3 regions of the Jeotgalibacillus haloalkalitolerans genome follow, and region 1 is predicted to be linked to each of the others. Evidence: a T-box and tRNA genes for the amino acid it is inferred to sense, from the RefSeq annotation. Region 1 holds a T-box; the other regions hold tRNA genes.
What was found. A T-box is a leader RNA that pairs with one kind of tRNA and senses whether it is charged. The one in region 1 lies ahead of argS (arginine--tRNA ligase), so its partner is inferred to be a tRNA-Arg.

Region 1 (4,541 bases):
ATAAGTCTGTCATTCTGCTCTTCGATTTTCTGCGGCTTGTTCATCCACTGATAATTGTTCCACATATGGATCCTCCTATAGCTCAAACTTTTACACTGATTATTATAATCAGTCTGCCGCTGTTTCGCATATTTGAATCCTTTTACATCTCTTCAGGTGCCTCCAGCCCAAGTAAATACATACCTTCTTTTAAGACAATCTGTACAGCATGAACCAGCGACAGCTTCTCCTGTCTTCCCTCAACCGCATCCAGAATCCGCACGTTTCCGTAGTACTGATTAAACGACTTTGCCAGTTCAAGTACATATTTCGCAATCTGTGAAGGGTCATTCCCTTCAAATGCACGCGTCACAGCTTCCGGGAAGCCCATCAGACATTTGACCACAGCCCATGCAGTGTCATCTGAGAACATCAGCTGGGCAGCATTTACGCGATATGAAGCTTTTCTGAGAATGGAAGACGCACGCGCATGCGTGTACTGAACATAAGGACCTGTCTCTCCTTCAAACTTCAGCATGGCATCCAGCGAAAATTCCACATCGTTTAAACGGTGATTCTTCAAGTCATGAAAGATAACAGCACCCGTCCCGACCTGATGTGCAACCCGCTCCTGATCAGGAAGGGAAGGATTTTTATCTGCAATATTCTGCTGCGCCAGACTTACCGCTTCCTTCAGCACTTCCTCAAGCAGCACGACTTTTCCTTTCCGCGTCGACATCTTCTTGCCATCCTTCAGCATCATGCCAAACGGAACATGCTTCAACCCCTGACTCCACTCATAGCCCATCTTTTCAAGAACGAGAAACAGCTGTTTAAAATGCAGCGTCTGCTCATTGCCAACCACATATAATGACCGCTCCGATCCATAAATCTCGTGACGATAAATCGCCGCTGCCAGATCGCGCGTCGCGTAAAGCGTTGTACCGTCCTTCTTTTTAATGAGACACGGCGGCATTCCCTCAGCTGTCTGCACCACAAGCGCACCGTCAGACTCCTCTAAAAGCTTTTTCTCCTCAAGCAGCTGCACAACCCGGTCCATCTTATCGTTATAAAAAGCCTCCCCCTGCGTTGAATCAAACGTGACACCAAGCAGCTCGTAAATACTGTTAAACTCCTTCAGCGATTCATCTCTGAACCATTCCCACAGAGCGTGCGCCTCCTGGTCACCATCCTCAAGCCGCTTGAACCACAGCCGCCCCTCATCAATGAGAGATGGATCACGTTCCGCCTCATCATGAAACTGAACATACAGCTTCAGCAGCTCCTTAATCGGCTTTTCACGAATCTTCTCTTCATTTCCCCAAAGCTTGTAGGCAGCAATCAGCTTGCCAAACTGCGTACCCCAGTCACCCAAATGGTTAATTCGTACAACTTCAAATCCATTTTTCTCCGCAATCCGGGCAAGCGAGTGACCAATGACAGTTGAACGCAGGTGTCCCATGGAAAAGGGTTTTGCAATATTCGGCGAGGAGAAATCGATCGTAATGACTTCCCCATTTCCATGATTCATCGTGCCATAATGATCTTTCGCTTGAATCACTTCAGCAACCACTGAACCCGAAACTTCCGTCTGATCTAAAAAGACATTTACATATCCGCCAACCGCTTCCACCTTTTCAAAAAGAGGCGGCAGCTCAAGCTTTTCAGCAAGGTCACTGGCGATCTGGTTTGGTGCCTTCCGAAAAATCTTCGCAAGCTCAAAGCATGGAAAAGCAAAATCACCCATCTCCGTAAATTTCGGCTTTTCAATCAGCTGATACACCTTTTCCTGATCCAGCTGATCTCTCAGCTGCTGATATAAAGCTTCTGCAAATAACGATTGATAGTCCATCAACATTCCTCCTCCAAATAAAAAACGCCCATCTCTTCTCCATACAGGAAAAGAGACGGGCGTCTGATTCGTCCGCGGTACCACTCTCATTGTTTTCACAACCACTCAAATTGATAACGGGGTTCTCCCCGGCAGCTCCTACTCCTGTTTCAGACCTGCATCTCAAAAGTGCGCTTCACTCCCTGCTTCACAACCGGGCTCCCACCATCCCCGGCTCGCTTCACATCCACAGCAAGCTACTCTCTTTGTCATTGACGTTTGTTTTTACCTATTATAGCCATTTGACGGGGGAATACAATAGTTAATTTAATTGATGCTTTATTCGATTGGATAAAATCCCCATAATGATACACTAACCTCCGTCCCCCTGTATCAAAAACCCCTCACATCTAAAAGAATGTGAGGGGCTTAAATCATTTACTGCGTCACAAGCTCAAGCTCAACCGGCACAAACTCTTCTACCGTCTCGCCATCAAGTACTGCCTGTGCTGTATCAATCGCACTTATACCGATTTCATCCGGCTTCTGTGCGACTGTTGCTGCCATTGTACCAGCTTCTACAGCTGCCACAGCGTCATCTGTCGCATCAAAGCCGACTACCATGACATCTGACATGCCTGCCGCTTCAAGTGCTTCTACAGCACCAAGTGCCATCTCATCATTGTGGGCAAATACTGCATCAAATTCCGCACCGCTCTGAATGATGTTTTCCATAACAGAAAGTCCTTCTGCACGATCAAAGTTTGCTGTCTGGTTCGCAACTACTTCAATGTCGCTTTCTGCAATCACTTCGTTGAACCCTTCTCCACGCTCACGTGCTGCTGAAGATCCTGAAATCCCTTCAAGCTCTACAACATTACCTGATCCGCCAAGCTCTTCGATAATAAAGTTCCCTGCAAGACGTCCGCCTTCAACGTTATCAGAGGCAATATGTGTAACCACTTCTCCACCTTCAGCGCTTCTGTCTACTGTAATCACCGGAATATCAGCATTGTTCGCTGATTCAATCGCTGATGCAACTGCTGCAGAATCGGTTGGGTTCACAAGAATGATGTCTACTCCCTGCTGAATCAGGTCTTCAATATCACTGGCCTGTTTTGCCGGGTCATCCTGAGCATCGACAACTGTAATATCCATACCAGCTTCTTCTGCCTGTGCTTCTGCACCTTCCGCAAGTGTCACAAAGAACGGGTTGTTTAAAGTTGAAATAGAAAATCCAATTGTGCCTGCTCCTTCACTGCCACCTTCATCGCTTCCTGTATCTTCACTTTCAGAGCCTGGTGAATCCAGAGAACATGCAGCCAAAACCAGTGACATCATCAGCATCAACGTTAAAAATAATCTTTTCTTCAATTTCAAACACTCCTTTTGATATAGTTTTATAAATTAAGCAGCTTTCTTCCGATCCAGCAGGACTGCCAGCAGAATCACGCCGCCTTTTACCACCTGTTGATAAAAAGAAGATACATTCATTAAATTAAGTCCGTTGTTGAGGACACCGATGATCAGTGCACCGATTAAAGTGCCGACAATCCATCCGCGACCGCCAGTCAGACTTGTCCCGCCTAATACAACAGCAGCAATCGCATCTAGTTCATATGCAGTACCGGCTGTCGGTTGAGCTGAGTTCAAACGGGATGTGAGGATAATTCCCGCAAGCACGCTCAGCACACCTGTTAACGTATAGACGCCGATTTTAATCCGGTCTACATTTAACCCGGCAAGTCTTGATGCCTCTTCATTACCGCCGACTGAATAAACACCGCGTCCAAATGTCGTTTTCTTTAAAATGAACCATAGAACACCAAAAGCTAAAAACATCGTAACGACGGGGAACGGAATCCCGAAAATATACCCTTTACCAATCATCTGAAATGAAAATGCATCAGACAATCCTGTTACCGGACGACCTTCTGTATACACAAGCGTCAGCCCGCGGTAAATGGTCATGGTTGCCAGTGTTGCAATAAACGGTGCAACCTTACCTTTTGTGATAATAATCCCGTTAAAGGCACCCATTGCTGCTCCGATCAATAAGCCGATTAAAATGGCCAGAATCGGATCAAAACCTGATGTCATCGCACCTGCAGTAAGTGCTGCACCAAGTGCCAGCATCGAACCTACTGACAGGTCAATCCCGCCAGTCAAAATAACAAATGTCATCCCAAATGCAATTAATGCATTAATTGATACCTGTCTTAAAATATTCAGGATATTGTTAAGGTCAAGGAAGTTCGGACTTAAAATGGATAGCACGACTACGATCAGTAACAATCCAAGGAAAGGACCGATTTTTTGGATAATACCTGAGTTTTTCAATTTACTCTCCTCCTGTTGCTGCTGTCATAATTTTTTCCTGATCCGCATCAGCCCGGTTCATGATTGCAGTCACTTTCCCCTCATGCATCACAAGGATACGGTCTGACATCCCGAGGATTTCAGGAAGCTCTGATGACACCATAATGATAGACACACCTCTTGCCGTCAGATCATTCATAATCTGATAAATCTCTTTCTTCGCACCGACATCAACCCCTCTGGTCGGTTCATCAAGAATCAGTACGGAAGGATTCGTTGCAAGCCATTTGCCAATGACAATCTTCTGCTGATTACCTCCACTGAGCGATTTCGCTTCCTGTTCGGGCCCGGATGTCTTAATTCTCAGCCGTTCGATCAGTTCAGCTGCTGAAGCCTGTTCTTTCTTTGTATT
Region 2 (4,541 bases), on a different contig from region 1:
TGCTTTATACGCTTCCTCTGATTTATCCTCTGCACGGTCTGCCAAATAATAAGCTTCATCTGCCCTTTTTTCTATCTTCGGATAACCGTTAACTTTTTCATCAAATCTCACAGCCCAGCGATCAAGCTTATGAATTTCTTCTGAAAGGTTTTTAATTTCTTCCTGCAGTTTCCCGTTCATCATGCTACCTCCAGTAAGTTTTTTATAGTGAAACGATCCTTTCACGAGGTGAAAACCGGCTGCTTTCTATCACTTTTTCTCTTTTATTTGCAGTTTTCATAGCAGCCGGCTATTACTCTATCTATACGAATATATGTTTGTAAGTCAAAAGCCGTTTTTTAATGTTTTATTTTTCAAGCAGTTTAAAAATGTATTTGTCCGTGTATAATGAAATATGGGATAAGCTTCAAATAACTTGAGCTATTCCTGAGAGCATGTCATATGCTCATGGTTAAGCGGTCAAATAGTCGTTTAGTAAAATGTGGCGGCGGGCAGCTGCTATTTTTTCTATACGATTCTTAACCGTTTTATCAGACGTTCCGAGTTGCTTGGCGGCTTTTCGGAATGAGTAGGACTTTGCGAATGCTATCAAAGCTTGTCGGCTTGGGTCGGTAGCATTCGCGGTCAGTTCATTGAGCAGTTGGCGCTGCTCTTTTTTTATTGCAATCATTTCCGGTTCATTACCGGTTGATGTTCTTACACTATGCGAATATCGTTCAATGTAGCTTTGATAGGTAAGTGACCTGATGCCGATATTTGCGATATGCCGGCGCAGCATGAGGAACAGGAAAGGCTCAAATTCGCCAATTCTTTCATCATACGTAACGACTGCTTTGTAAAATACCTCGTTTGCTTCAGATTCAACATCCTGCCACACAAGCCGTCGTTGGCGCGTCTGCTTACGGGCAAAATTGAAAACCTTGCCGGCGAAAATTCCATAGATTTCGTTAAAGTATAATTCGCAACCGGTTTTTTGATATTGCGTTATTAAGTTTTTAATGTGACACATGATCAGAACGCCTCCTTTTATTTTTATGTATTTATTTCACGGCTCAACGGAAAACGCGGAGAAAATTTGTAATTTTTATATCTTTTAATAAAATTTGTTAAAAAGTGATAAAAGATACATCTCCCGAAAAGCTATCTAACCGCTGATTACAGAAAAACGACGCCCTTCTGGTTAGAAGAACGCCGCTATTTTAACTCAATTTGACTGGTGAAGTAACCGCATACTCACTAATCTTGTGTTAAAGCTATGTATGGACTTCGCCATGCTTATGCGGTTTTTATACAGGCTCAGATCAGGCAGATTAATATCTTTACGGACCGTACGTTTGTTCTTTTCAATATAACTCAACTCTTATATCAGTCTGGTCGAACGCTGTCGCTTGTTAATTGGGAAAATTTTCATGTGATTAATGAGAAATTTTCATCTTTTAATCTTCAAGAGTGAAGAAACATTTGTAATTAGTACTTTTTTAGTTGGGAAAAGAACATAAGCCATCACCTAACCAAAAATTACCCTTAGTAATTTTTTGGTAAACGATCTGACAAACAGAAATAAATTGCTTTTGCAGTCTGTGAAAGCTTTCATGCTAACCACACATTTTATAAAAATGCCCTTTTGACAAATTCACTTTTATTAAATAAAAAAACTTCCCACATTTTGCAATGCAGGAAGTTTTTTGGTTAACGATTGTCAACCCGTTATTACGATTAAATGGTAGCGTCCCAGGAGCGATTCGAACGCCCGACCGACAGCTTAGAAGGCTGTTGCTCTATCCAGCTGAGCTACTGGGACATTATGTAGTCCGTCGTGTTAAGGACAATTATTATTATATAAATACTTTGATTAAAAGTCAACGCATTTTCAAATATTATTTTAAAATATTTTAAATGACTTAAAATGATACCTGATTTAAGGTTGTACCGTTCTGATTGTTATACAGGCAGAACGGTACTCCTCTTGATCATTCAGTCATTAAATGAACCATTCCATGATAATAGTTTATCATGCTCATTTGTATAAAACACGATTTCAACCTGAAGATTTTCAATACTGACCACTGCATATGTCGGCTCATTGCGGTCACGCGGCAGCCTGGTGCTACCGGGATTCAGAAACAGCTTACGGTCTAGCATTTCCGCTCCAAGCTGATGGGAGTGTCCAAAGATAATAAGATCAGCGTTGTTTTCATCTGCTTTGTAACGGATTCTGTCTAATGAGGATTTGATTCCATAAAGATGACCGTGGGTTATAAATACCTTAATATCTCCGCAATCCACGACTTCATTCTCAGGATATGACGAGTCAAAATCACAATTGCCTCTTACTTTCACAAATGGTTCCATCGCCCCCGAGTCAAACGGAAGCTCTGAATCTCCGGCATGGAACATGTAATCCACTTTATTTTCCCAGTGTTTCCTTACGTCCTTGATAATCTGTTCATCACCATGATTATCACTTACAACTAACAACTTCATCAGATCACCTCACTGAAACTGTGATTGTAATTTTCTGAGCGCGTTTGCCCGGTGGCTGATTTGATTTTTTTCATCAGCTGTCAGCTCTGCAAACGTTTTTTGGTATACCTCAGTATAAAAGATAGGGTCATATCCGAAGCCATTTTCACCACTTGGTTTTGCAGTTATATACCCTTCAGCTTCTCCTGTAAACAATAAGGTTTCTTCCCCCGGTTCAGCAAGTGCGAGGGTACAGTGAAAACGGGCGGTTCTTTTGTCATCAGGTACACCTTGAAGCTTTAATAGCACTTTTTCGATATTTTTCTGATCATCCTTTTCAGCACCGGCATACCGCGCAGAAAAAACGCCTGGTTCCCCGTCAAGCGCATCAACGATTAATCCGCTGTCATCTGCAATCACACTGACACCCAGCTGCTGTGAGATTGTCTCAGCTTTTAAAGCAGCATTCTCAGCAAATGTCACGCCTGTTTCTTCAACTTCCTCCAGTGCCGGATAATCAGCAAGCGTTTTAACTTCATAGCCGAGCGGATTCAGCAGCTTTTCAAAATCCTTTGCTTTACCTTGATTGTTAGTGGCGATGATGATCTTCTTCATGATTTTACATCACTCACAATCCTAGCAGTTAATTCTTCACCAAGAATTGATTTCTGTTCATCAATAATGCGTTCGATTCCCGCACGTCCGATACTCAGCATATCAAGCAGCTCCTGATGCGTAAATGAAGCTTCTTCCCCTGTGCCCTGAAGCTCTACAAACTCACCCTTACCTGTCATAACAATATTCATATCAACATCTGCTGTACTATCTTCAGCATAGTTCAAATCAAGGATTGGCTCACCACCTGAATTGATCCCTGCTGACACAGCTGCAAGAAAGTCCTTTACAGGAAATAAAGGAAGTTCTTTTTCCTGAGCCAGTTTCTCTATCGCAAGCGACATCGCGGCAAAAGCACCTGAAATTGAAGCAGTACGGGTCCCGCCATCCGCCTGAATCACATCACAGTCAATCCATACCGTTCTTTCTCCAAGTGCATCAAGGTCTACAACTGCACGTAATGCCCGTCCAATTAAACGCTGAATTTCCATCGTACGCCCACTGACTTTCCCTTTAGAGGATTCACGGATTGTCCGCTGTCCGGTCGCTCTGGGCAGCATCGCATACTCAGCTGTAATCCAGCCCTTTCCCTGACCTCTCATAAAAGGCGGCACTCTGTCTTCAACACTTGCAGTACAGATGACTTTAGTGTCACCAAAGGAAACAAGCACAGATCCTTCAGGGTGCATCAGATAATTTTTCTCTATCATTATTTGCCTCATGTCTGAGGCAGCTCTTCCATCAGGTCTCACATTTATTCACTCCATCTTTTATGTTGACTTTAAATAGCCGGCTGATGATTTATATATAAATCATCAGCTGCGTGTATGCATCAATTACTCTTTACAAATTTATATTTTAACGATAAAAGCCGTGATCAGCTCACGGCAATTTTACGGATTCCACCACCAGGGAAGGATCGTTCATCCATTCCCTTGCAACTTGTCCAAATATAACAGGAGAACCTGTTGTGTAATAGAGGTGCTGCTGTCTTTCATGGCGGGCATTTAACTCCCCACGGTAGGACAGGATCGCACTGACTTCTCTGGCAGTTTCGTCACCTGAGCTGATGACTTTTACTGACGGCCCCATATACTGTTCAATTAATGGCTGCAGCAAAGGATAATGTGTACATCCGAGAATCAGTGTATCAATCGGATGATGCCTCATATCACTCAGTGTTTCTGCAACAATTTTTTTCGCCATTGAACTGTTATACTCTCCACTTTCAACAAGCGGCACAAACTTCGGACACGCCTTAGGGTATGTCTGAATACTCTCTTTTAAACTGCAGAGCACTTTTTCATAAGCCCTGCTTTTGATCGTCCCGGCAGTACCAAGAATACCTACACAGTTATTTTTAGTATATTTGATCGCTGAGCGTGCACCTGGTGAGATGACCCCGATGACCGGAATGTCAAAAGCGGTTCTGATTTCTTCAAGTGCAGCTGCAGTTGCTGTAT
Region 3 (4,541 bases), on a different contig from region 1:
CATCAACTTCTACTTTCTGATCAAGCTTTCCGTGAACTGAGTCATACTGTAGAAGGTGTGCAAGCATATTAGCATCAGTAAGGTCGTTTACTGCTACAACCTCTACTTCCGGGTTGTTAAGTGCTGCACGGTATACGTTACGTCCGATACGTCCAAATCCGTTAATTCCAATTTTCACTGTCATGAATAATTCCTCCTTAGAATGTTTGGGGATGGTGCTTTTTTATATTTTAAAAGGTCTTACCCTTTCAAAAGCTCTTTCGCTGCTCCTTCGTCTGTAATCAGCGTCGAAGAAGTCTCTGGTGCGCCTTTAAAATAAGCGCGGATTGCCTGTGCCTTCGAATGACCTCCGGCTACGGCAAATACGTTAGGTACATTGCTCAGGTCTTTCAGCTGAAGCCCGATGGTTTTTACCTTGTGGACAATGTTACCTTCCACATCAAAATAATAACCAAATGCTTCACCTACAGCCTGTCCGGAAGATATGGTCTGAAAATGTTCTTCTGTTGTGCTGCGGCGCTTTGCCATTGTAAATGCATCACCGATTCCGTGAAGAACAATATCTGCTGAAGTAATGAGTGACATCACTTCTTTTATCGCAGGTTCTTTCATGATCGATTCATACACTTCACGGCTGACCTGATCCGGCACATATAGAACTCTGTGCCTCGCACCGGATTTAAGTGCCATTGTCGAGCAGATCGTATTCGCCTGGTTCTGAACATCCTCACCAATGCCGCCACGTGCCGGAACAAATAATGTTTCAGGAGTGGCAAAGTCAGGTGTCAGCATGCCTGCTACTGCAGACATTGTGGTACCACCGGTCACTGCAATCACTGTGTCAGTGCCGACATAAGGCTTCATACTCTGAATTGCTGCCCGTCCAAGCTCTTCCTTCACCCATGGCGAATCGTCGCTGTCACCGGGTACAATCATAACCTCTTTGACTTTCAGCATTTCCTTTAAGGAATGCTCCATTAAGGTTATACCCGATATCTCATTGATCATGCGTTCAAGCGGAATAAGGATTTCCAACCCATCCTTTGTCAGGCTCATTCCTGATGAATGAATGTGAAGCAGATCCTGAGCTTTTAACTGCTCAACCTCTTTCCTTAATACCCGCTCAGTCATACCAAGAGACTGTGCAAGACTTCTTCTGCCAACAGGCTGCAAGAACCTGACTGACCTCAAAACCTGGTACTTCAGTTGAATCTCATCTAGCAGGTCAGGTACCAGACGCTTTTGGATGTCAATTATATTTGCCATATCAAAGCTCCTTTTCAGTGAAACATCACTTCAAGGCCCGGCAAATTATCCCGACATCGAAGTGTCTCTGGTCGTTTTTTGTCCCGCGTAGACATATTATGTCCCATCAGGTGCAAAAAAAAGATCCCTGCTACGCCTCTAATCATAGCAAGGTTCTTAGAACGTTTCAAGAAATAAAGTCAAGACTTTTTTTGAAAACGTTTACTTATTGTCACAAAGTCAATATTGCCTGCATTGATGATTTCACCGTCAACTTCCACTACCGGAATCATCAGCCCATACTTTTCCGTCCATTCATCAGACGTATCAATATCACGCTCTTCTATTATAAAGCCATGGTCTTCCTGTGCGAGCTCGAGCATTAATTTACCTTCTTCACATAGACCGCAGTTTTTGCGGGTGTAAAAATGTACGATCATTTGATTCACCTCATTCATTGATGCAACTATTATAAATGAATATAAATTGATTGGAAAATGTACAGATCCTATAAATTAATTTGAAAAAATTCATTGTTGTTCTTGTACAGCTGGTGATTCTCGCTGCAGGTTGCGGTCTTGCAGAAAGGGAAGTGTGAAACCCAGGCGAAGCATGCGGACTCAAGGACAGGGCAAAAAACGGTCCGGAAAGCGTCACCCTCTCGCTGCAATCAACAGCCAATTTTAACAAATCCATTAATATAGAAAAAACCGACCACTGCATTCAGTGATCGGCTGTTATGTACGCCCTCGAAGGGAATCGAACCCCTATCTCAAGAACCGGAATCTTGCGTCATATCCATTAAACTACGAGGGCACGTTTTAACAATGCTTTTCTATTATAATAAAGGAGTTTTCGGAATGCAAGCCGAATATTAATATAAAGAAGATGGTTTAGACTTGTTAATCAGGCGTTCAGATGGGTATGATGAAAGGAAGAAAGAATAAGTCATTTCGTTTGACCTTATTTGACCTTCATTGTAAGATGACAGTACATATTGTTGCAACACCACCACTAGATCGTTAAAGGAGGATTTTTCAATGAATTTAATTCCTACAGTTATTGAACAGACTAACCGCGGTGAGCGTGCATATGACATTTATTCACGTTTACTGAAAGACCGTATTGTTATGCTTGGAAGCGCAATTGACGATAACGTTGCGAACTCAATCGTATCTCAGCTACTATTCTTAGAAGCTGACAATCCGGACAAAGACATCTACCTATACATCAACAGCCCGGGCGGAAGCATCACAGCGGGTATGGCAATCTACGATACAATGCAGTTCATTAAGCCAAAAGTGCACACGATCTGTATCGGTATGGCAGCATCAATGGGTGCATTCCTGCTTGCTGCAGGTGAAAAAGGTCACCGCTATGCACTGCCTAACGCAGAAGTAATGATCCACCAGCCACTTGGCGGCGCTCAGGGTCAGGCAACTGAAATCGATATTGCTGCAAAACGCATCCTGTTCCTTCGCGAAAAGCTGAACAAAATTCTTGCTGAGCGTACTGGTCAGGACTTCGAAACAATCGCAAAAGATACTGACCGTGATAACTTCATGACAGCTGAACGCGCACTTGAATATGGTCTTGTTGATCAGATCATGGACCGAAACAAGCTTGCTGAAGAAGGTAAATAATCAGATATGAATATGAGAAACCGGCTTCCTGTTTTGGGAGGCCGGTTTTTTTGTTTGAGATGCAATTTTTTGTTTGAAAATGCATTGTGTCACATCGGTGAGTTGCAGCAATCAGTGCTTAACTTGTAGCAATCCGCCCTCAGCTTGTAGCGATACACCCGGGAAGTTGTCTATATCTTCTCCTCGGGGGTAGCAATCATCGTTGGAATTGTCGCAATCACTTCATTTCAATTTTTCTTTCCACTTCAAAGTTGTTGCACCACACGCTCTTGATGCCTTTAAGAAATCAAAAGACTGTTTCCCAAGTGCATTCAGGGCGAAGGAAGGCTTACCAGCTCTGCTATGATCTTATAGAAATTGTAGCTTTCCATGGCTGGGTTGCAGCAATTCGTGCTCAGCTTGTACCGATACACCCGGATTGTTGTCGTAATCACCGGCGAGGATGTAGCTATTCCGCCACAACTTGTAGCATTCACCCCGTATCAGTTCCCCCGCCAAAATAAAAATCCCTCCCAGGTATCAGCCGAAAGGGACTCTGTTTAATTCTCTTCTTCTACGTATGCGGCAAGCGTTTGCATTGCTGCTTCTTCATCTGTACCATCTGTGATCAATGTAAAGCTTTCACCTGATCCAAGTGCTAGGCTCATTAAGCCCATAATGCTTTTTGCATTCACCTTTTTGTTTTCTTTTTCGATATACACGTCGGATTTAAACTTTGTAGCTTCCTGAACAAACATGGATGCAGGGCGTGCCTGCAATCCACTTTTCAACCTGACTGTCACTTCTTTTTGCTGCATCTGATCTCCTCCTGAACTTAATTTCTTACCATTTCACCTTTACGCAACTTTTCAGCGATCTGATCTATTTTTCTTAAGCGGTGATTAATCCCGGACTTGCTGACAGCTCCGCCGGAGACCATTTCTCCAAGTTCTTTTAACGTAACGTCCTGATACGCGACTCTGAGTTCAGCGATTTCCCTCAGCTTGTCCGGCAGGATACCAAGCCCTGCAGTTCTTTCGATAAAGCGGATATTCTCAACCTGTCTGAGTGCCGCTCCAATCGTTTTATTCAGGTTTGCTGTTTCACAATTCACAAGACGGTTCACTGAGTTTCTCATATCTCTTACAATGCGCACATCTTCAAATCGGAGAAGCGCCTGATGAGCTCCGATCAGGCTGAAAAATTCAGTGATTTTTTCAGCTTCTTTTAAATAAGTGATAAAGCCTTTTTTACGCTCAATCGTCTTACCATTCAGATCAAATTGATTCATCAGATTTGCAAGTGAATCGTTATGCTCTTCATAAAGTGTGAAGATTTCGAGGTGGTAGGATGAAGTTTCCGGGTTATTGACTGAGCCGCCAGCCAGGAATGCGCCTCTTAAGTATGCGCGCTGACAGCATTTCTTACCGATCATTGCCGGTGTGATTGCATGATTCAGACGGAAGCCCTCTCCAAGGATGTTGAGGTCTTCAAGAATATCACGCGCCTGTTCAGCAATCCTGACAATATACACGTTGTTTTTCTTCAGTCTCATTTTCTTACGCACAAGGAGTTCAACCTGTACCGTATAATTCTTTTTGATCAGTGTATAAATTCTGCGGGCAATTGCCGCATTTTCTGTTTGAATATTGACAATCAGAACTCTGTTAGAAA

Region 2: it encodes a tRNA-Arg, which carries the amino acid that the T-box ahead of argS (arginine--tRNA ligase) is inferred to sense. The anticodon was not compared.
Region 3: it encodes a tRNA-Arg, which carries the amino acid that the T-box ahead of argS (arginine--tRNA ligase) is inferred to sense. The anticodon was not compared.

Annotation. Positions count from the first base shown of each region.
Region 1 covers NZ_JAXQNN010000001.1:185,728-190,268, reverse strand. The annotation lists gene UFB30_RS00950 (DUF1349 domain-containing protein) at 1-65, opposite strand, end outside; gene argS (arginine--tRNA ligase) at 143-1,831, opposite strand; T-box leader at 1,880-2,092, opposite strand; gene rbsB (ribose ABC transporter substrate-binding protein RbsB) at 2,249-3,184, opposite strand; gene UFB30_RS00935 (ABC transporter permease subunit) at 3,218-4,150, opposite strand; gene UFB30_RS00930 (sugar ABC transporter ATP-binding protein) at 4,152-4,541, opposite strand, start outside.
Region 2 covers NZ_JAXQNN010000002.1:793,158-797,698, forward strand. The annotation lists gene UFB30_RS09065 (hypothetical protein) at 1-180, opposite strand, end outside; gene UFB30_RS09070 (RNA polymerase sigma factor) at 452-1,009, opposite strand; tRNA gene UFB30_RS09075 (tRNA-Arg) at 1,728-1,801, opposite strand; gene UFB30_RS09080 (metallophosphoesterase) at 1,975-2,484, opposite strand; gene UFB30_RS09085 (XTP/dITP diphosphatase) at 2,494-3,078, opposite strand; gene rph (ribonuclease PH) at 3,075-3,830, opposite strand; gene racE (glutamate racemase) at 3,961-4,541, opposite strand, start outside.
Region 3 covers NZ_JAXQNN010000007.1:15,486-20,026, reverse strand. The annotation lists gene gap (type I glyceraldehyde-3-phosphate dehydrogenase) at 1-184, opposite strand, end outside; gene UFB30_RS14905 (sugar-binding transcriptional regulator) at 241-1,266, opposite strand; gene UFB30_RS14900 (glutaredoxin family protein) at 1,446-1,685, opposite strand; tRNA gene UFB30_RS14895 (tRNA-Arg) at 1,990-2,061, opposite strand; partial or broken gene clpP (ATP-dependent Clp endopeptidase proteolytic subunit ClpP) at 2,283-2,888, shown strand; gene UFB30_RS14885 (HPr family phosphocarrier protein) at 3,428-3,685, opposite strand; gene whiA (DNA-binding protein WhiA) at 3,703-4,541, opposite strand, start outside.